Regions from separate parts of the Glaciimonas sp. GNP009 genome, predicted to be linked through region 1. Evidence: predicted binding sites of a transcription regulator. Region 1 holds the regulator's gene; each other region holds the start of a gene.

Region 1 (7,704 bases):
CTTGGAAGCAAATCGATGGCCATTCTTTGCGACTAGTCGACCTGTCCATCGATCAAAATTTATTCTGGGCGCGAATATGAAATTCAAAGACTATTACAGTGCCCTTGGTGTCGAAAGAGATGCCACCACTGCGGAAATAAAACAGGCATACCGTAAGCTGGCGCATAAATATCACCCCGATGTCTCCAAAGATCCAGACGGTGAGGAAAAATTCAAAGAAGTCGCCGAAGCTTACGCCACGCTGAAAGACCAGGAAAAGCGCGATGCTTATAACGCGCTAGGTCGCCATCAGCAGGGAGAAAACGTTCAGCCGCCCAAAGATTGGCAGCAAACCTTTAACGATTCTGATGCTGGCTTCGGCGACGTCGATATGGCCGACATCCTGGCTGCCTTTGCGGCTTCCCGCCATGAGGGTGGACAACCGCGTCAACGTCGCCCTTCCCACGGGCAAGATTATGAAGTCAAGGCCCCGATCACACTTGAGCAGGTTTATGTCGGCGGCGAAATCGATGTGAATTTGAGTTTGCCGGAATATGATAAACAAGGTTTGATTCATCGCGTACCGCGGACCTTCAGAGTCAAGGTGCCAAAAGGAGCCGAAGACGGTCAGCGGTTACGCTTGCCAGGCAAAGGTGGGCAAGGGAGTAATGGTGGCAAAAACGGCGACCTTTATGTCGTCATGGTGGTTATTCCCCACCCGTTTTATCGCGTCAGCGAAAAAGATCTTTATATCGATCTGCCGCTATCTCCATGGGAAGCAGTGCTGGGTGCAACCGTCCAGGTTCCCACTTTGGGCGGTACTGTTGAGTTGACGATCCCACCCGCTACGGCGGCTAATCGACAATTTCGTCTGGCTCGGCGGGGTCTCCCTTCCGCCAACGGCGAAAATGGCAATTTGTTTGCAGTTGTTCGGATTGAGGTACCAAAGTCGGCGACGCCGGGTGAGCAAGCCTTGTTTGTAAAACTTGCCGCCGAATCAACTTTTAATCCTCGTGCACACTTCAATACAGGAGGTTAGTGATGCGTACGCATATTGTGGAAGCGGTATGGCTCAATGATGCAGGCCTTTGTTCGCTAGATCAGTTGGCAGATTATTCCGGATTGACGCTGGCCGAATTGCAGGATTTGGTCGAGATGGGCGAAATTGCACCGACCAGTGTTGATGCGGAAAATGATCTTTATCAGACACATTACATCGTGATTGCCAGAACGGCGCGACGTTTGCGGGATGATTTTGAGCTGGATGGTCACGGCCTGGCAGTAGCGCTTAATCTCTTAAGACGCATTCGTGAGCTTGAGGCACAGCTGACGCACGCGCAGGCAAAATTGCCGCAATGACTGTTTCGTGGTGGGTGTAATATGTTGGTGATGGCAGATCAATAAGTTTTCTACGGCTTGAACGCTGACTGCGCAGCATTTCATCATTAAATTATTGCGAAAACGAAGAGCCGTCGATTCTACTTTTATGCTTTTGTGCCGTTGAATTTGATTAGATTGATATTCGGTAAGCCAACACTCCGCATGGCCATTAATAAAACAAAGCGGCGCCACATCCAGAGATTGTGATGGAAATAGAATTAAAACTCCTTATTGCCCCAAGTGCGGTTAGCGCTTTTAGACGGCATCCTTTGTTAAAGCAACTGGCGATCGCCAAACCTTACCAACAACAACTTGTCAGCACCTACTTCGATGCGCCGGATTGTTATCTAATGCGCCATCGGGCAGGATTTCGGGTGAGGGAAGTTGATGGCAAATTAATCCAGACATTGAAAGCGGGCGGTCAGGTCGACAGTGGCTTGCATCAGCGCAACGAATGGGAGTCCGAAGTCACGGATCTCAGGCCTGACCTGCCGGCAATTCAGGCACTGTTGAAACCCCGATCCAGATGGTTCAAGCTGTTGGGTCGACCACAGTTGATGCAGCAACTCGCCCCTGTATTCACTACGCGGTTTCAGCGGCGTATCTGGATGTTGCGTTTGCCCGAAGGTGACGAAGTAGAGTTGGCTCTCGATCAGGGCCAGATTGTCTCTAGTCATGGCGACGGCGTTATTAGTATCCCGATTAGTGAAATTGAACTGGAACTTAAATCGGGGAAGGCAGGAAATTTATTTGCCTTAGCATTAGCGCTGCAAGAGACGATAGCACTAAGCGTCGGTAATATTAGTAAGGCTGAGCGTGGTTACGGATTGTATGCACCGCAACCACCGGCGATAACAACGGCAAGCGCTCTTGCATTATCAGCTAAAAAGACGATAGGAGAGGGTTTTCAGATAATTCTTGCCCATTGTCTGGAGCAAATTCAAGGTAACGAAGCTGGCATTAAATACGGGACCGATGCCGAGAGCGTACATCAAATGCGGGTTGGCGTGCGCCGCCTGCGCTCAGCGCTCGTGATTTTTAGAGACCAGTTAGCAGAACCGGAGTTTTTACTGGAGGAGTGCAAGTGGTTGGGTAGACACTTAGGAAGTGCACGTGACTGGGAAGTGTTTGCTGGTCCTACACTGGCCGCCGCGACATTCGGTTTCAACGGACCGCGGACCGTTATGCCGTTACAGAAAAAAGCCGCTGACTTTGCGAAGAAGAGCAGAAGTAATGCTGTCAAAGTTCTCAACTCTAGCCGGTATGCACGTCTTATATTGATCTTGGGCGCATGTATCCATGATGCAAATCAGCAGTTAGGGAAAAAGTCGGACACTGCCACCTCGCTACTGGAACGTGCTAATGCACCGTTGCGCCCTTTCGCCACTGCGCAGTTGCGTAGATATCAAAAGAAACTACGTCAGCGCGGAAAGGGGCTAAGTGCCATCGATGCGACAGAGCGTCACAAATTACGGATTGCGGCAAAAAAAATGCGCTATGGATTAGCGTTCTTTTCTTCGTTATATTCTGCAAAAAAAATCAAAACGTATCTTGCCGCCCTTAGCGTGCTGCAAGATACGTTAGGCGAATTAAACGATGCGCGTGTAGCTGATGGTTTATTACAGCAATGTACAGCGGGTAAGCCAAGACTGGCCGATGTTTCTGGATACGTGCGCGATTATGTCTCAGCGCATAACGAAATCAATCTTAAAAAACTCAATAAGCAATGGAAAAAAATTAAGCAGGTAAAGTCGCCTTTTTAAACGTAACAAATTGGTAGGCCCGATTTGATGTTGTGATCCATTAATGTTGCAGGAATAGCGAAAAGGTTAAGAGACAGCGACAGTAACGGCAGATGTTTCACAGCTTGGTTGACGTAAGGCATTACTACCGCCTGATATTTTTATCTGCTGAGTAGATTGGCGCTACTCTTTTTTGGACTTTCGCTCTTGGGTGGTGACTTTTTCACAGCTTGGTTACTTTCCCTCTACTAACATCAGCAAAGCGGGAACGTCTAATAATGTAATTTCGCGGTTGTTGACCTTCAACCATCCCATTTTTTTAAAATGAGAAAGCAACCGACTAATAGTTTCGTTAGTCAGTCCTAAGTAGTTGGCAATTTCTTCTCGAGACATCCGTAATTGAAAATTCGTAGCTGAATAGCCGCGATTTTTATATCGGGTCGAAAGATTGAGCAAAAAAGCCCCAAACCGTTGCTCTGCGCGAAGATTCCCTAATTGCAGCATGGCGTTATGATCTTGTGCAATCTCATGGCTCATCATGCGATGAAAATAATGCAGCATGATCGGGACATCTTTCAAGAGATTTTCCAAGTCCGAAAACGGCACTTCACAGACTTCACTATCCTCCAGCGCCACTGCGTTACATTGATGCCGATATGAGCTGATGGCCTCCATCCCTAGTAATTCACCGGTCATTTGAAATCCGGAAATATGGTGAGCTCCGTTGGCATTAACTTGATATGTCTTGAAATGCCCGACACGAATAGCATACAGATTGACGAATGGTTCGTTCATCCGATAGAGCGCACTATCGCGCGTAATGCGCCGTCTATGTTTAACAATTTGATCCAATCGATCAAGTTCGGCCTCGGTGAGTCCGATTGGAAGGCATAGGTCGCGCAAATTGCAGTTCCCGCAATGCGTCTTTACGTTCATGACGTGTGTCGGATGTGGGGAGAGAAATGGGACTGTATTAACCATCGTGACTGATCCCTTTAAAAATAAAAAGACGCGGACGGGATGCGATATTTCTAAACCAGAATCGCCACTAAGGCGTTGATTTTCTGATTTGTTGACGATAAATTTTGATGTGGATCAGTTATTAATGTTGTCTTTATGATTACAATTGTAATCGCAATTAACTGTTCTGCAAGTCAATTTTGGAGCTTATTGCAGTCATGGGGATCACAGATTTTTAGGTGTGTTAATTTTTTGTTGATCGTATCGCTTTTTAGCCAGTATTGATCTTCCAAGGATATTTCAACAATTCGTCCAATTATGTAAGCCGTTCTCGATATTGTGGGCCAGTCAGCAGATATGCCACTTGTTGAGGTTTGAGCTCAATAGACACAGGTACAACCCGTGGCTTCGATACTGAATAGAATTTTCTTGAAAGTACGAAAATAGAGGATAGGCTGAATGGAGAGCTTTCGTTAACAAGTGAAATTGCAGGACTTATCTGGCGTCAACTATTCCTGCTATTTATTGACGTGTCATACCGGTTTTATTTATTAACCTGTTATCACGGCTCCCTTATAGGATCACTGATAAGACGTTCCAATAAGACGCTCAAATCACGCCCATGTGATGGGCCTACCGGGGAATGTACATGAAACGCACCATCAAAGTAGCTAAATCGAATATTGGTGTTTTATTGCTCTGGGCTTTATTACCTTTGTGTTTTTACGAAAACACGTTCGCAGAGTCGCCCGATACGCGACAAAAAATATATGGTGTAGAAGTACAACGGGATACCTATTTAAAAGCGGTGCGCCAGCAAATTGCCGACTTAAAAATCAAAATTGATAGTCTTAATGCTAAGGCCAAGAAGTCAGGTCGAGTTGCGAGACTGCGTATGGAGCCGACTATTCAAGGCTTTCAAAGAGATCTGAATGATCTTGATAAAAAAAGCATGGATTTGAAAAATAGTGGACTGAATGCCTGGGAAGAATTAAAAACCGACCTGGATGCTTCCATAAATAAATTGCGCTCAGCAGTTGATGGAATGTCGCGTTAATACAAATCTATCTTCCCGCCGTCAAGCGATCCAATCTGCAATTACGCACTTACAGCGTGGAAATGATTGTTTCCACTAGTACTGCTGCGCTTTTCAAATACACTAAAGCAAAGATCTACGTGCGGTGCTCCTGCTTTTTCACGCTCACTGAGCGTGTATCGATATAATTGCGTTGAAGCAGTATTCTGTGTAGGCACAACGATTAGAGGGCGTTGATGAAAACGCCTTAAACGGTTCGTTCACCGTCGGCTAGTCGCCCGGAATTCGCAAACTTTACACCGATTTACAAAGTGTTTACTCGACCAACAATGACAAATATTATTAAACTATCGACAACTTCATCCTTATTTGCAACTTTATTTGAAACACTACGTAAAGATTATTTTTTTCTAATTTTATTCGTCATTTTGCTGATTTTGTCGGCTATTGCTCCCGAAAAAATTCAGCAGTATCCGCATTTGGTCGATTGGCCCACGATTGCGACATTGACCGGTTTGCTGGCGTTAACCAAGGGTGTTGAATTAAGCGGCTATCTGTCGCGCTTGGGCAGGCATTTAACGGTATTGATGCCAACTGAGCGCGCCCTTGCTGTTTTTCTGGTGCTCGCCACCGCATTTTTGTCGATGCTGTTGACCAACGACGTAGGACTGTTCGTCATGGTCCCGTTGACACTCAGTTTGCGCACCACGATCAAATTGCCGATAACCCGCCTGATTATTTTTGAAGCGCTGGCGGCCAATGCGGGTTCTGCGCTGACACCCATTGGAAATCCACAAAATCTTTTCCTCTGGCAGCTTTCACATCTCTCTTTTCAGGATTATGTGATCGCGATGTTACCGATGGTATGCATTTTTATGATTCCGCTGGTTTTATTGACCGTAGTTGCATTTCCCGGTTTAAAACTGATGGTTGAGGAGGATGCTGCGATGACCCCGATCAATAAAAAATTGCTTCTCATATCGCTGGCTATGTATGTGCCGTTTTTAATCATGACGGACAGGCATTATGCCGCCCCCGCTTTGTTAATGGTATTGGCGATCTTTTTATTTGCGCAGCGCAACGTGGTGGCGCGGATCGACTGGGCATTGCTGTTGGTATTCATTTTAATGTTTGTCGATTTACGACTGGTAGCGCAGTTGCCGATAGTTCATGCGTTGGTGGAGAGTGTCGGTCTTGCCGAATCGCAACGACTCTATCTTGCCGGTATCGTGGCGTCGCAATTCATCAGTAATGTCCCCGCTGCGATTTTGCTTGCGGAATATAGTGGCGACTGGCGATTGATCGCTTTCGGCGTTAACGTCGGCGGATTTGGTTTTATGTTGGGTTCACTCGCTAATATTATTGCGCTGCGTATGACACCGGACAAAAAGGCGTGGATCACCTTTCATGTTTACTCGATTCCGTTTCTTTTAGTTGTTGCTGCGTTGGTGTATGTCTGGTTATTTCTTTAGAAGAGAGTATTTTTTTTTACCCAAATAGCTGTAACGCGGATTTACTTGGATGACTTCTTGTTTGATTACTCGATCATGAGAATGAAGCGTGGCAAGCATCAATAATCCTTGATCGCTTCCACTACGATATGCAGCGTGACCGCATCGCTGACAAAAGGTACAAAACGTCCCAAGTGGTAATTACTTCGGAGAATTTTGACGAAGCCATTCGCACCGCAAGCCCGCTTTCCGTACAGCAACATAAAGCGACAATTGAAATTGGTTATTTCCAGCGTCACGTTATGGGTGACATCTTTAATAGTTAGATCGCCCTGGACCTGCTTGAGATTGTCTCCGTCAAATAGTAACTGCGAAGAGGTAAATAGTATTTTTGGATATTTTTCGGCATCAAAAAATTCGCTGGCACGTAGTGCTTTATTAAATAACTCGGTACCGGTATTAACAGATGCTGCTTCAATCTCGATCATGATTTCACCGGTTCCTGCAGCCTGATCAAACGCAATGTAGCCGCTGGTACGATCAAACCGATTGCGCTGCATCGATAAGCCCCAATGGCTATATTCGAATGACGAAAACGTATGGTCGGAATCAATTGTGAAGCGCTCCGTCGCACCCGAGCTTGAACCAGCACTTGCGCTAAAAGCGAGGGCGATCAGAATGATTAACCCATTTTTTACTTTGATAACTTTGGCGCGCATCAGGACTTCCCTCTAGGTTAACGGCCTTCAACCTTGGTGTTTTCTGGTGGTATTAGGTTCTTCGAAATTGCCGCTTTATAATAGGCCAAATGTTCCCTCCTAACGATCAAAATTTGCTGGTTATCGCCGAAGGCCTTAGCATTCCTCTTGCAGAAGTTGAGATGACCGGCGTGCGCGCACAAGGGCCGGGAGGTCAAAACGTGAATAAGGTGTCGTCCGCTATCCATTTGCGTTTTGATATAAACGCATCGTCACTTCCTGTTATTTATAAAGAAAAACTGCTGGCGCTGCAAGATCAGCGCATTACCAAGGATGGCGTGGTGATTCTGAAGGCGCAACAATCACGCAGTCAGGAACAGAATAAGGTGGATGCGCTAGAGCGACTACGTGCGCTGGTATTAGGTGTGACCGTGGTACAGAAGCGTCGTCGCCCTACG
Region 2 (7,704 bases), 2.8 Mb from region 1:
CTGCACCGACGGCCACCGCTGACAACACTCCGATCGGGGATACAATTAATAAAGCGCTGGCGATGCGCAACATACAAACTGTCGTCGTGATCTATGCCGAGAATCGCGGTTTCGATAATCTCTATGGTTTATTTCCCGGCGCTGATGGTATTCCTGGCGTTAATCCGAGTTCGCGTACTGCAGCTTACCCGCAAAAAGATTTCGATGGTAATACGCTCCCTGTATTGCCGCCAAGTTGGGGCGGGATGACTGCGGCAGGTCAGACTACCGTGATTACGCAAGCGCAGACAGCCAACTTACCGAACAAGCCGTTTCAAATTGACAACGTCAACGGACTCGTATTTGCCGATTTGTCAGTGGTCACGCGTGATCTGGTGCATCGTTTTTATAACAATCAGATGCAAATCAATGGTGGCAAGAACAATCTGTTTGCGGCCTACTCGGATGCCGGCGCTCTCAGCATGGGTTACTACGATGGCAGCAAAATGAAACTGTGGGATGTGGCGAAAAAATATACACTCGCCGATCGTTTTTTCATGGGTGCATTTGGTGGCTCGTTCCTCAATCATCAATATCTGATTTGTGCCTGCGCACCGACTTATCCAGATGCCGATAACGCCACTTCGCCTGCCAAAAACAGCATTTCAGCTGTCGAGGTGGATGCCAGTGGCAACCTGGTGCGACTGACTCCCGGCATTGGCAATCCTACTTCTGTGCTGAACGGTGCGCCGGTCTACTTAAAGGACGGCACACTCACGCCGAAGGATGCGTCCGGGATGTTTTATGCCGTCAATACGATGCAACCGTTGTATCAGCCAAGCGGTAATGCGGCCAGCGCGGACGCGACGTCCACCTATGCTGACGCCAACAAGGCAACGACATTGCCTGCGCAAACACAACGGACCATTGGCGATCAACTATCTGTCAAAAGTATCAAATGGGCTTGGTATTCCGGCGCGTGGAACGCCGCATTGGCTGACGCATCAAGAGCGCCTCGTAATGTCATCTATGCTGGAAAAATCAATTTTCAGCCCCCTCATCAACCGTTTAATTATTATCGCCGTTTCGATCCGGCGACCGCCAACGGCGCTGCCGAACGCGCCAGTCATATGAAGGATTTTGACGCCTCTTTTTTACAGGATGCCGCAGCAGGAAAACTTCCGCCGGTTTCCTTTTATAAACCGCAAGGAAATCTGACTCAACATTCCGGCTTCACCAACGTCGCCGAAGGCGATGCACATATCGCCGACGTGATCGCCAAATTGCAGGCCAGCCCACAATGGAAGAATATGCTGATCGTAGTGACCTATGATGATAACGGTGGATACTGGGATCATGTTGCGCCGCCAAAGGGCGACCGTTGGGGGCCGGGCACGCGTCTACCTGCAATTCTCGTTTCGCCCTATGTAAGGAAGGGTTTCGTCGATCACACCCAATACGACACTGCATCCATCTTGCGCTTCATTACGCGTCGCTACGGGTTGGTGGAACTCGATGGTTTGAAAGCGCGAGACGCAGCGTTAGTGGCGAATGGCGGAGTGGCGATGGGCGACTTGAGTGGCGCGTTGACGGTGGTGCCTCAGGAATAAAGTATTGGTGGTAATAATTGGGGTGTCAGCGCGGCGGTGAAACGGAGATGGTCAACGTGAATTGGCTTAGTCAAATAGCTTAAAGTGTTTGATGCTAATGCTTACATATTGTCAATACGCCAAAGTGCTTGCAGTATATAAGTAAAAAAATTGACAAATCTTACCGCGCTTGAAAAACATCCAGAACCTGTTGCCGTAGTTTGAGGACAAATAAGTTGCCTCAAAATGTCCTGACAAAATGTGATCAGGACGTTTCCATTAGGATTATTTCGGCTCATAGGCGAACAACTATATATTGCGGTTATAGGCCTTTTTTTTCCTCCTTTTTTGAGGAAAATAATTGACACAAAAAAGGATCAACGTCCCGCGATGGCTCCAATGGAATGGACGCACTCTTTCAAACGGCAACGTGCCAACATGGGAGTATTACCCCTAAATAAAAGGAGCGTCCAAAATGAAGATGACTTCGATTGGAATCGATTTAGCAAAAAATGTATTTCAAGTTCATGGCGTCGATGATCATGGAAATGCCGTGCTTCGAAAGAAACTAGATCGCGTAAAAATGGCTGAGTTCTTTATTAAACTGCAACCGTGTTTGATTGGAATGGAAGCGTGTGGCAGCGCACATTACTGGGGCAGGAAGCTGACCGGGATGGGACATACTGTGAAACTGATGGCTCCTCAATTTGTGTGGGCCTATGTCAAGACCAATAAAAATGACATGGCCGATGCAGAAGCAATTTGCGAGGCCGTTTCTCGACCTAATATGCGCTTCGTTCCAATAAAAACGGACGAACAACAAGCTGTTCTGTCATTGCACCGAGTGCGTCAGTCTTTTATCAAAGTGAGAACGGCTCAAGCAAACCAAATTCGCGGATTGTTGTCGGAGTTCGGCATAGTTATTCTGCAAGCAATTGCGAACATCGCCCGGCGCCTCTCGGAACTCAGGGAAAAATCAGATTAGCCGGCAAGCTTTCGAGATCTGCTACAACGTTTATATGATCACTTGAAAGACATGGATAAACAGGTCGATGAAATGGATGAGAAAATTCAACAATGGCACCGTTCTTCAGAAATGAGCAGAAAACTTGCAGAAATACCTGGAATAGGTCCCATCACTACCACGGCATTAGTGGCTTCAATTGGAGATGAAGTGATGGCAAACCAGGTTAGACCGTGGTCAGGAAAACCTGTAATGCGACATGCGCTTCGAGCGTGTGGTTCTGATTAGGACCTGGCCAGCAAGTTCCATCAGGGACAGAGGCGCAAACCTCAATGAAAGTCCGAATATATGGCTGCAATCTTACCCTTATACTCATCATCGATTTAATGCTTGGCAAACTGAGGGCGTCCATATATGTCGCATTATCCAAACCTGCGTGCCGATCAGGCAGACTACTGGGTCCCAGAGTAATGGACGAATCGAGATGCTCAAATTTAACGGAATGCGATTTCCAATCGACGTGATTTTGATCTGCGTCCGCTGGTACGCAGCCTACCCGTTGAGTTACCGCCACCTGTAAGAAATGATGAAAGAACGCGGCGTGGTTGTTGATCACTCATCGATCAATCGTTGGGCGATCAAATTCTTACCGCTGCTGGAAAAAGCATTCCGCAAATACAAGCGTCCAGTTGGTAGAGGCTAGCGGAGGGATAAGACCTATATTGAAGTCAAAAGTGTCTAGAAGTGACTCTATCGATCCATGGACAAGGAAGGCAACACGATTGACTTTCTATTGACCGCCAAACGAGACAAAGTGGCTGCACAACGTCTTTTCGACAAGGCCATGCACACGCATGGCGCTCCTGAAAAAGTCACGATGGATAAAAGCGGTACCAACCAGGCCGCGATCAATGCGATCAATGAGATCAATGCTGGCAGAGAAATTCGGATTGTCGTTCGACAGGTCGAATACCTCAACAATGTGTTCGAGCAGCACCATCGGGCTATCAAACGCGCGACCAAACGATGCGAAATTTTAAATCAATGCGATCCGCTCAAAACGTACTGGCCGGCATCAAACTCATGCACATGATTCGCAATGAACAGATGATCGTCACAGCAGAAAATATGATGTCGTTTGCCGATCAATTTTAGGCTTTGGCAGGACAAATCCGTTCGGTTTGAAGCTGGATCAAAAAACTACGAGCAGTCCGATTTTTCTCTGTTAATGCGACAAAGTCAACGCGACGACCAGCTTCAAGTTCTCTTGGGCATCGCGGGAATACTCTCCATGAAATGTAGTACATCCCCCCCTTATCACACGCGGTCACTTGGTTTAATGTTTGATTCATAAAAAAATACGATGACAACCGTCGCGCTTCATAGCCAAGGGTACTTGACGCTCGCCAAGGGGATTCATAATGAATAATTCGCATGTAATTTTAAAGCACATCGCTGTCGCGCTATGCTTAATTGCTGCTTACGGAGTTATACCTGATGTTGCAGCTAATCCTCTTTTTGCGAGACAAACAAGTCTGAAGTGTGCGTCCTGTCACACTATTTACCCTGAGCTAACGCCCTTTGGCCGAAAATTTAAGCTGGGAGGCTATACGCTGGGAGAACGCGAGAAGATTCCACTTTCTCTGATGGCGATCGTTTCGGCTAATTCGATTAAAAACAATACTGACAAATCGACCGGCGATCAGCTTTTCGGGAAAAATCGCGAATTTGTCGCAGAGGCTATCAGCCTCTTTTCTGGCGGCAAATTTAGCGACAACGCCGGGGGTTTCATCCAATGGACCTACAACAACATCAGCACATCGGACAACCGGAATTTTTCAGGGCACAGTGCGCTTGATAACACCGATCTGCGCTTTGTGAAAATGGCTGGGACAGATGAAAAACCGACGTTTTTTGGTGTGACATTGCATAACAACCCTACCGTTCAAGATGTCTGGAATACCACACCTGCCTGGAGCTATCCGTACTATAGCCCGAGTCTTGCAGCCCCAGGTCGTGGCGTTCCAACGTTTCTTGAATCGGGTGCGCGGGTCGCCGGGATTGGGGCATATGCATACGTGCTTGATTCGCTGTATCTGGAGGCGACCTCCTATCAGACGGCGAAAGGTCCGCTTTCGGTCTTGCGCGCGGGCACTCCCGATAATCAGAGGGTATCGCTATCGGGGTCTAATCCTTATTGGCGCATCACCTATACGTTCGGCGATGAAAACCAGAATTTAACAGTCGGCCACTTTGGAACAACAGTCTCCTTAAAAGGGCAGGATGGAATCAACCCCGGGGACCAATTCCGCGATCTGGGGTTCGACGCGCAATACCAATATTTTAGTAAAGATGCCCACCATATCGTCACCGCTCAAGCTTCCACGATCAAAGAAAAAGCGGAGTGGCGATCCGGATTCCCCAACAGAAATGACAATCCCAGTTCGAGCCAACGTTCTACCCGCGCCAAGATCACCTACCTTCTAGACCGGACTTATGGTTTTACGGTCGCCGGGTTCAATGTTGCAGGGGACGCCGACTTCTTAAGATTTGGGACAACTAATGGGAAGCCGGATACAAGAGGGTATATCGTCGAACTAAATTATTGGCCGCACTACACATTCGATTGGGATCCTCAGGCGAACGTCCGACTGGGACTCCAGTATACGGGCTACACCAAGTTCAACGGGGCCAAATCTAATTACGACGCGACGCTCAGGGACGCTAAGGACAACAATACCCTTTACCTTTACGCGTGGTTAATGTTTTAAGAAGCACTATCAAGCATCAGTCGCTTCCCACTTCGCGCAAGCCCAATCTATTTAGGGAAGCAAGTCTCGTTTTGGATATTACATCGGGAGCAGAAGTCATGAATAAGACCAAACCAATATCGCGCCGGAGTATGCTCCGTCAAAGCACTGTGATGTTGGGCTCAATCGTTATTATTCCTATCGCGATTTACTCGCGGTGCGCAAATGCGGGGTCCGCGAGTAAGGGAATGCTTAATTATCAAGATCATCCCAGGGATGGTCAAAGGTGCGCCGACTGCGCTGCATTCAGGCCTTTGTCCACCCCAGATACAGTTACTGGCACTTGTAAAATTGTGGCAGGACCGGTCAATCTTAGCGGCTGGTGTATGGCGTTTTCGTCAAAGTGATGCGTGTGAAATAAATGTAAGCGCTCAGTCACCCGATAGCGTGCCGCGCCCGGCTGTCCGTATGATTCAGGACGCATCCACATAACTGACATTGCGTTTGGGCAGCAAGCCATACTGCGGCCTTAAAAGATTGACGCCACGTCCAACCGCCACTGCGCCAGCCTGGGCGAGGTATCGATCTTGCCTACACTGCCGGTCAAGATCTTGTTGGCAACGCTGGCTGCCATGATTTCTCATCCAGATAGCCAAGAGTTTGCATGCATTGGGTTAGGCGTGCCCGTGTTGCAATTCGAAACACCTGATACACAATCTCGCTGTGTAAGTGACCGATACGTTCGTACAATAAAATCACTCTCAACGTTCTCTGGAGTATCAAATGGAAGTCAGTCAATCAACACCGCGTATGCATCCATTAGTCGCCGGCGCGGCAGGATCTGTTATCTTGGCAAGTCTGCTTGGCGTCGCAGCGATTGCGGGCTTGCTACCGAATTCTCACGGGAATGCAGTGGGATCGCAAGCGCCAGTAGCAACGCCTGCCGCACAGATGGCGATGTCGGTTCCCGCGGCATTGCCGGCGGGCGCACCGGTCTTAGTACAGACACCCAACGGTTACCAATACATGCAGCCAGTGGCTTCACCTGCGGTGGCGGGATATCAGGTTGCCCCGACGCCCAGTATGACTAAACAAAAAACGGTAGTCCATCATGTTTATCGGCATCATGATTCATCTTATGCACAGGCCGAACGGACACCCCAATATGAAGCGCCGATCCAACAGTCCCGCCAAGTAGCTCAAGCCAGTCCGGTGTCACAAATGAGTCCGTTGGGGATAGCTACCGGCGCGGTGATCGGTGGACTCTTGGGACATCAGGTGGGCGGCGGAAACGGTCGTACGCTTGCGACCGTTGCAGGTGTAGTTGGTGGCGGGTATTTAGGTAATACGGTGGCCAAGAATTACGGCTATTAATTGATCTGTGCTGGCGCTAAGGAATGGATCATTAGCTGCGGCAAAGTCAACGCCGCAAGTCAACAGGCCAATGCAATATCGCGTGTGGCTGATCGGACTGGTAGCGGCCAGCCCAGGAGAGCCTGCAAAAGGTGGGGAGATGAGTTGGTTGCCCGTGCTGTTGAAATGACCTGTCGTTCGCGCGGGGCTTACGCAAATCGCTGGCCGAGGTTGATCTGACACCGAAGACGCCGAGATTGGCGGGCGACAGTTCACCATTGAGAACCGCTACTCTGACCTGCACCAGGCAGTGCGCGCGTTCGTCGGTCCAGCGCATCTGGCGATATTTGGCCATGCGGTGGCTAACAACCAGATTCACTCCCATTTGGCGATGCTGCTGCTGATTGGCAGGCCCGTCCGATAACGGGCACCATAGTTGGACCGCAAGATGACATCTTTTATAAGTTGTTCCAATGGACGTGTTCGGAAAAGCAGCATGAGTATGCAAGAAATAAAATCCTTACCGGATGAGTCGGTATAAGCTATTCAATTCTTTCCGTCACATAGTTAACTTCTTTTCCGTCCCAATGATATTCCAGGTAGGCGGCATGGTTGCATTCACTCAAAATGGCAGTTTTGAATGCCGCGACACAGGTACCATTTTCTCGTCTTACACTTGGGTAGCAAATCCCATTCGAGCCACTTTCACGGATTTCTTTTCCTAATGATTGGGAAGATAAATAACTCTTCAGTGAAAATATCTCTGGATGGGTGTCTTTGTCGGGAAATAAATCTGTCACCAAACCTTTAACTCGCGTTTGGTAAAGACGCATTTGAAGGTAAATCGGCTCCTCATGTGTTGCCAGCATAAAGGCTGCAAAATGACGTTTCGTTTCTGCTATGGTAGTTTCTTTTTCTTTTGCCGCATAAAAAACACCATAACTCCCATTCGAAAACCGGCTTCCATCAGGGTTGAGGTGCGTGAAGGCTACCATGATGGGGCCGCTGCCATTCTTATATATGCGCTCACTTTCTGGTTCCAAAGAAATTTCGCCGATTTCATTTCGAA
Region 3 (7,704 bases), 1.9 Mb from region 1:
GAGATGGGTGAAGTCGTGCAGATCGCTATGCAACATCAGATCATGGTCGGTGATTTTTTTGAGGCACGCGACTTTGTTCCTGTCACGCAAGCGCACGTCATGGCCGATACCGAAAGCCTTGGTCAGGCTGGCGTCATGTGGCTGGAACGCTTGTGCGACGTCAAAGATGGCCTGCATCGCGTCCGCGTGCCGACCATCACCGATCCGCGCGGGACCGATTTTTCCAAAGCGAATGAGCTGGGCCAGCAGTCTTGGATGTTAGAGCTGGAACGTCGCGCAATCAATGCCTTCATCAAGCTCGGTGTCAGCATGACGGATACTTGCATCAACTATCAGACGGTGCAGGCAGCGACACGTGGCGAACACGTCGCGTTCGGCGATACCGGTGTCGTGATCTATTCCAACTCGATCAACGGCGCGCGCTCGAACTTCGAGGGTGGTCCTTCTGCTATTTCGGCAGGTTTGACCGGACGGACGCCGCGCTATGGCTTTCATCTTGATGCGCATCGTCAGGCGACGCTGCGTTTTCAGGTTAACCTGACGCCAAAAACGCTCAACGAGTGGGGCGCACTGGGTGGCGTAATCGGGCGATTGGCGGGTAACTATTGGGAAGTGCCGGTGATTGATGGCCTCACCGTTGCGCCGACTTCGGATGAGTTGAAACACTTTGGCGCAGCGATGGCGAGCTTCGGATCGATCGCGCTGTTTCATATCGTTGGTATCACGCCGGAAGCGTCGCGACTGGAAGATGTTGGAGGCCACAAGCTTCCAGTGCATCATCGTATTACCCGAAGCGATATCGATGCGCTGACGAAAAGCTACGCTGTGGAAAAGACTATTGATGTCGTCGTGTTCTCCGCGCCGCAACTGAGCTTGTACGAACTGCGTTCCCTGGCTGAACTGTGCGAAGGTCGCCGCTTCAAGATACCGCTGCTGGCGATTACCAGTCCGCAGGTTAAGCCAGATGCGGATCGTTTTGGTTTCACCGACCGGATTGAGGCGGCAGGCGGAACCGTGATGTCGGGCATGTGTTTTTATCAGTCGTACGCACGTGAAATCGCAGAGGCCAAGGGCTGGAAACGGCTCGCCAGTAATAGCGCCAAGTTGATTAATATACTGGGCGGTTACGGTTATGTACCGATGCTCGCATCGATGGAAGACTGCGTGAATGCTGCTGTAACGGGAGAGTTATCATGAGTGAACTAGTCTTGACCGCGCGCTATGCGATGGGAAATAAAGTGACCGCTGAAGCACTGGTGGCGAAGGATGGATTCTCCGCACGCTACGATTTGAATCGCTTGCGCGGGGTGTTTTCCCGACCAACGCACAAGCTTGTCGGCCAATCCTATATTGGCAAAATTTTGGTACTTGATACCGCTAAGGGTGGCGTGGCGAGTGCGTGGATGTTGAATGAAATGCAGTCGCGTGACATGGTGCCACTCGCCATTGTGTTCAACAGCGTCAACCCGATTTTGGTACAAGGTGCAGCGCTTGGCGGCATCTCAATGATGGCGGGGTTCGATGAGGACGTGACGTCGTTGATTCCCCATGGTGCATTGGTAGAGATTGATCCGGCAACCAAAACCTTGCGTGTGTTGCGCGGCCCTGTTATTGCCCCGGCGTCAGCGGATGATCACCTGGCTGCTGACGGTTCGCCACAGAAGGTACGTTTTATTGGTCGCGAGTAACAACTGAGCTGTGTGGATCAGACCGTGGCGCTAGTGTGCTGGTCGGGCGTGGACAAGACGTTAAAAAGCGATGAGCTAATCGGCAACGGTCCTGAAACACTCAGTTTGAACTCATAGTTCTCAGGTCGAATGTAGAACGTCGAGTGCTCACGGACCCGACCACGATTGCAAAAGGACGTACGCTGCATGACCAGTGTGGAGGCCCGCGACGGCAGGGCGAGTTCTTGACTGACCTTGCGTGTGGCTTGTTCTGAGCGAATGCGTATGTCGGCGCGGGCGATTTGGGCAGATGTGAAGTGGTCGAGCAAACCATAGATCGGATAGCGCTGCGCCTCTTCCCAAGTGACATTGGCGTTGTCCAACCGCAGATAGCCATAGGCGATAGCGATGGGTTTGTTATCGACCAGATACAAGCGTTTCAGAAAATGCAATTGCGTGACAGTTTCGTCGAAGGTGGCCACCAGTTCTTGCGGCGTGAGGACTGGTACAAATTCCAGCAATTGCGTTTGTGGCACGACTCCTTGTTTAAGCAAGACATCATAGAAGCCTTCCAGATCACCTAGCTCATGATGCATGACCTGACGTGACACAAACGTCCCCTTGCCTTGTTTGCGGGTCACAAGCCCCTGACGGCCCAACTGATCGATAGCCTGACGAACAGTGACGCGGCTGACTGCGAACTGGGCCACCAGATCCGCTTCCGAAGGTAGGCGCGCCGATGGTGGGTATATGCCCTGCGCGATGTCGCGCGCCAGCGCATCGGCGATCTGCACGTACATCGCTACATTACTATGACGATCGAGTTTCATTTGGATTCCTTGATGACGCAGAGGCAGACGCAGTCCGTGCCGACAGCATTTACTTGTATTGACTCATATTATAGCTTTGCGATGCGTGGAATCGGCATGGTTTGATGCACAGAAAATCCACATTCAAGCCGCACAATCCCTTGCCACAGCGGTACTCTGACAGAGTTTGAATGCTTGCCAGTCACGATCCCTGATCTGCTTGGTCGACATTTTTGCTATGCTAGCGTCTTTCCACTGATCGGCATCATTGCATGATCCGGTAGACCCTATTTACGGAGTAGTTCATATGGCCTCTTTGCAAGAGCAATTTTTAAAAGCTGGCCTGGTCGACAAAAACAAAGCCAAAGTGGCGCACCAGGACAAGAGTAAGCAGCAAAAGGCTGAGCGCCGTGCAGGTACGTCCAGTGTTGATGAGTCGCGCCAGGCAGCACTCGACACGCAACGCAAGAATGCTGATCGCGCCCGCGAACTCAATGCACAGCGCGACGCGGCCGCAACCCAAAAGGCAATCCTGGCGCAAATTACCCAAATGGTGCAGCAGAATCGCCAGAGCAAGGGCGCTGGCGATATCGCTTATCATTTTACGCATGACAAGAAGATCGAACGGCTATATGTATCTGCCGCGGTTCAAGCGCATTTAGTGGCTGGGCGTCTGGTGATTATTTGTCAGGGCGGCGTGCCTGAATTGGTACCTAGAATTATTGCCGACAAGATCGCGGAGCGCGATGACTCGCTCGTCGTGCGGGTGAGCAAGACTAGCACTGAAATTGACGCTGACGATCCGTATGCAGCCTTCCAGATCCCGGACGATTTGATGTGGTAATTGCGATAATGTTGGCTTGCGTTAACGTTTTCAACGTTCGTCCTTCAGCGTCAGCGTCCGGGCTTGGCGGGCGCTCGATCCATGTATTTTTCATCTCATGCAAAAAAGTAGTTTCCCTTTTTCCGTTAAAAGTCATTAGGCGGAAGGGCGAATGTGCCGCTTTCGCAACACACGCCTGCACTGCCTCTCCGGCGGTGACTAAATTTCGGCGTTTACATCATTTTTGTCTGTCATCGCTTAACAATTCGCTCGCTTAAACGGGTTAAGGCGAACTGTAACTGTGGTTTTCCCACGATACGGAAAGTTGATTCCACACTGTGAAATGACGGCATGAAAAAAATGAGGGAATTTATACATTTTTTTTGAAAATACATTTCACATAGCAAAAAATAGTATGTAAGTATCTGAAAATAAAGAGATTAATTTAAGTCATATGTCTTATATAAGACATGGCTCATATGAGAAAAACCGGCTATTATTGATCCATGCAGTTTTGCTTTGAGTTCACCGCCCTGTTGTTCGGGCATGAGTGAAGAGATGCCTCAGCACCCGATTCGTTTTTTAGTCTTACTTATTTTCAAACTTACTTTATTAAGGAATCCACATGTCACAATATCAAGAAGACATCAAAGCCATCACCGGTTTGAAGGACAAAGAAGGTAGTGCATGGAACGCGATTAATCCTGAGTCCGCTGCACGTATGCGCATTCAGAACAGATTTAAAACGGGCTTGGATATCGCACGTTACACTGCGAAAATCATGCGCGATGACATGAACAACTACGATGCTGACTCGTCCAAGTACACCCAGTCTTTGGGTTGTTGGCACGGTTTTATCGGTCAACAGAAGATGATTTCTATCAAGAAACACTTCAACAGCACCGATCGTCGCTATTTATATTTGTCGGGTTGGATGGTTGCCGCATTGCGTTCTGAGTTCGGCCCATTGCCTGACCAGTCGATGCACGAGAAGACTGCTGTAACGGCGCTGATCAAAGAGCTTTACACTTTCTTGCGTCAAGCTGATGCACGTGAGTTGGGTGGTTTATTCCGGCAATTAGACGGTGCTGAAGGTGCTGCCAAGCAAGCGATTCAGGATAAAATTGATAACCACATCACGCACGTAGTACCAATCATTGCTGATATTGATGCCGGTTTCGGTAATGCGGAAGCGACCTACCTGTTGGCTAAGCAGATGATCGAAGCGGGTGCATGCTGCATCCAGATCGAAAATCAGGTTTCTGATGAAAAGCAGTGCGGCCATCAAGACGGTAAAGTAACGGTTCCTCACGAAGACTTCCTCGCCAAAATCCGCGCGGTTCGCTACGCGTTTCTGGAACTGGGTGTAGACGACGGTGTCATCGTTGCGCGTACCGACTCATTGGGTGCTGGCCTGACCAAGCAAATCGCAGTAACGAATGAGCCTGGCGATTTGGGTGATCAATATAACGCCTTCCTCGACGTTGAAGAAGTGTCGGCCGATGCGATGAAAAACGGCGACGTCATCATCAAGCGCGACGGTAAACTTGTCCGCCCTAAGCGTTTGCCTAGTAACCTGTTCCAGTTCCGCGCTGGTACTGGTGAAGAGCGTTGTGTTCTGGACTCAATTACATCCCTGCAAAACGGTGCTGACTTACTGTGGATTGAAACTGAAAAACCACACATTGCACAAATCGGCGGTATGGTTAAGGCGATTCGTAAAGTTATTCCAAATGCCAAGCTGGTGTACAACAACAGCCCATCATTCAACTGGACACTGAACTTCCGTCAGCAAATTTTTGACATCATGAAAAGTGAAGGCAAAGATGTTTCTTCGTACGATCGCGCTGGTTTGATGAGTGTTGAATACGATGCAACGGAGTTGGCGATTGCTGCTGACGAAAAAATCCGCACTTTCCAAGCCGATTCAGCACGTGAAGCCGGTATTTTCCATCACCTGATCACGCTGCCGACTTATCATACTGCTGCATTGTCTACTGACAACCTGGCAAAGGATTACTTCGGTGATCAAGGTATGTTGGGTTATGTTGCTGGCGTTCAACGCAAAGAAATCCGTCAGGGTATCGCTTGTGTTAAGCATCAAAACATGGCCGGTTCAGACCTCGGCGATGATCACAAAGATTACTTCAGTGGCGACGCTGCGCTGAAAGCATCTGGTAAAGACAATACGATGAACCAGTTCTAATAACTGCCTCTAGTGTCAAAAAAAGCTCGCTTCGGCGAGCTTTTTTTATGGGCGTTGTGAGCGTTTGAGGTCATCGTAATCAAATGAAAAGTGAATAGACATCAATCAATGTTTGCGTCGCACACGCTTGTGAACTGACAGGTTCTGATGCAAATACAATATAGGTATTAGAATCGACGACATCATTTGAAAAATCCACATCCAATGATAGCGGGCGTTAACAGTCGGACTAGCTCGGTAATCCTTGATAGTGGTGATCTTGTAGTCATTATTTAAACTTTTTGAGAAGGTTGGACGTGTAGGAGGATGTAATCGTTACCATCCCTCCTTTATCTTGTTTTCGATTCATTCTATGTATCAAGCGAGGAACGAAAGTCATGGAAATGTCATCCACGAACCATTTGAATGGTCAGTTCGATAGCGATGTGCAAGAAACCAGCGAATGGATGGAGGCATTCCAAGGCGTGATCGAAGCCGCTGGTCCGGAACGTGCGCGTTATCTGCTGTCGCGGCTGAGCGCAGCTGCGCAGAAGGCTGGCATCAAATGGCGTGACTCGCGCAATACACCTTATACCAACAGCATCCGCGTTGAAGACGAGCCTCCTTTTCCGGGCGGTTCAAATGCGCTCGCCATGGAGCAACATCTGGGTAGTCTGATCCGCTGGAACGCATTGGCAATGGTGGTGCGCGCCAACCGCGCGTATGGCGAACTGGGCGGACATATCGCCAGTTATGCCTCGGCAGCCGATCTGTTCGAAGTCGGCTTCAACCACTTTTTCCGTGCCAGGACTGACGATTTCGGCGGTGATCTGGTGTACTTTCAGGCCCATTCTGCTCCCGGTATTTACGCGCGTGCATTTCTTGAAGGCACGCTGACGGAGAAAGAATTATCGTTCTACCGGCAGGAAATTGAAGGCAAGAAACAAGGTACGCAGGGATTGTCGTCCTATCCACATCCGTGGCTGATGGAAAATTTCTGGCAGTTTCCGACCGGCTCGATGGGACTAGGTCCGATCAGCGCGATTTATCATGCGCGCTTTATGCGCTACATGGAGAACCGCAGTTTGCTGAAACCGCAGGACCGCAAGGTCTGGGGCGTATTTGGCGATGGTGAGATGGATGAGCCGGAATCGCTGGCCGCGCTCAGCCTTGCTTCGCGTGAGACGCTGGATAACCTCGTCTTCGTGGTTAACTGCAATTTGCAACGGCTCGACGGTCCGGTACGTGGCAACGGTCATATCGTCGACGAGCTGGAAACCTTATTTACCGGCGCTGGCTGGAACGTCATTAAATTATTGTGGGGTTCAGACTGGGACCCGTTATTTGCACGCGACAAATCGGGCGAGTTGGTCAATGCGTTAAACGATACAGTAGACGGTCAGTTGCAAACATTTGCGGCCAATGATGGCGCATTTAATCGCGCCCATTTTTTCGGGCAGAATCCAGCGATGCAGGCGATTGGTGCAACGCTGACCGACGATGAGATCGATCGTCTGCGACGCGGCGGCCACGACATGAAAAAAATTCATGCGGCGTATGAGGCAGCGGCCAATCATCGTGGTCAACCTACGGTGATTTTGGCGCAAACCAAAAAAGGTTTTGGTATGGGCGCAGCGGGTCAGGGCAAGATGACCACGCACCAACAGAAAAAACTCGATACCAGCGATCTGATCGCGTTCCGTGACCGCTTTCGTTTACCGATTTCGGATGCGGATTGCGAAGCGCTGGCGTTTTATAAGCCCGCTGATAACAGTGCCGAAATGTGCCATTTGTTGGAGCGACGCGCTTCGCTGGGGGGTTTCATGCCACGCAGAAATAAAGTGCAAACCAAATTGGCAGTACCGGAAATCCGTGCCTACGCTAAATTTGCGCTCGAAGCCGATAACAAGGAGATGTCGACCACCATGGCGCTGGTGCGGATGATGGGGGGATTGTTGAAGGACGCTGTAATAGGCAAACACATCGTACCGATTGTGGCCGATGAGGCACGTACTTTCGGCATGGCCAACCTGTTTCGGCAAGTGGGGATTTATTCCGCACAAGGTCAACTATATGAGCCAGAAGACATTGGCTCAATTCTGTCCTATCGCGAGGCCAAGGACGGACAGATTTTGGAAGAAGGCATTACCGAAGCGGGGGCGATTTCTTCGTGGACGGCGGCTGCAACCAGCTATTCGGTACATGGTTTGCCGATGTTGC

What was found. The regulator FNR, encoded in region 1, switches genes on or off when oxygen is low (the NO sensors DNR and NnrR bind a similar motif). The targets are predictions, from matches to a motif close to TTGATNNNNATCAA.
Positions count from the first base shown of each region.
Region 2: ACXX82_RS13270 (cytochrome C) is a predicted target of FNR. The motif match lies at 3,929-3,942, and genes of this name have one in related genera.
Region 3: ACXX82_RS09510 (isocitrate lyase) is a predicted target of FNR. The motif match lies at 3,740-3,753, and genes of this name have one in related genera.

Region 1 is NZ_JBTGUV010000004.1:20,028-27,731, reverse strand. Features, by position in the region: gene ACXX82_RS01275 (DnaJ C-terminal domain-containing protein) at 77-1,018, shown strand; gene ACXX82_RS01270 (chaperone modulator CbpM) at 1,021-1,338, shown strand; gene ACXX82_RS01265 (CYTH and CHAD domain-containing protein) at 1,566-3,122, shown strand; gene fnr (fumarate/nitrate reduction transcriptional regulator Fnr) at 3,336-4,037, opposite strand; gene ACXX82_RS01255 (sll1863 family stress response protein) at 4,711-5,118, shown strand; gene ACXX82_RS01250 (SLC13 family permease) at 5,427-6,569, shown strand; gene ACXX82_RS01245 (YceI family protein) at 6,668-7,267, opposite strand; gene arfB (alternative ribosome rescue aminoacyl-tRNA hydrolase ArfB) at 7,357-7,704, shown strand, end outside.
Region 2 is NZ_JBTGUV010000004.1:2,826,069-2,833,772, forward strand. Features, by position in the region: gene acpA (acid phosphatase) at 1-1,589, shown strand, start outside; partial or broken gene ACXX82_RS13260 (IS110 family RNA-guided transposase) at 2,044-2,796, shown strand; partial or broken gene ACXX82_RS13265 (IS6 family transposase) at 3,017-3,687, shown strand; gene ACXX82_RS13270 (cytochrome C) at 3,954-5,303, shown strand; gene ACXX82_RS13275 (high-potential iron-sulfur protein) at 5,531-5,689, shown strand; gene ACXX82_RS13280 (glycine zipper 2TM domain-containing protein) at 6,066-6,656, shown strand; gene ACXX82_RS13285 (hypothetical protein) at 6,703-7,143, opposite strand; partial or broken gene ACXX82_RS13290 (RES family NAD+ phosphorylase) at 7,178-7,704, opposite strand, start outside.
Region 3 is NZ_JBTGUV010000004.1:1,937,634-1,945,337, reverse strand. Features, by position in the region: gene ACXX82_RS09530 (aconitase X) at 1-1,197, shown strand, start outside; gene ACXX82_RS09525 (aconitase X swivel domain-containing protein) at 1,194-1,688, shown strand; gene ACXX82_RS09520 (GntR family transcriptional regulator) at 1,706-2,497, opposite strand; gene ACXX82_RS09515 (DUF2058 domain-containing protein) at 2,784-3,320, shown strand; gene ACXX82_RS09510 (isocitrate lyase) at 3,925-5,505, shown strand; gene mdeB (alpha-ketoglutarate dehydrogenase) at 5,883-7,704, shown strand, end outside.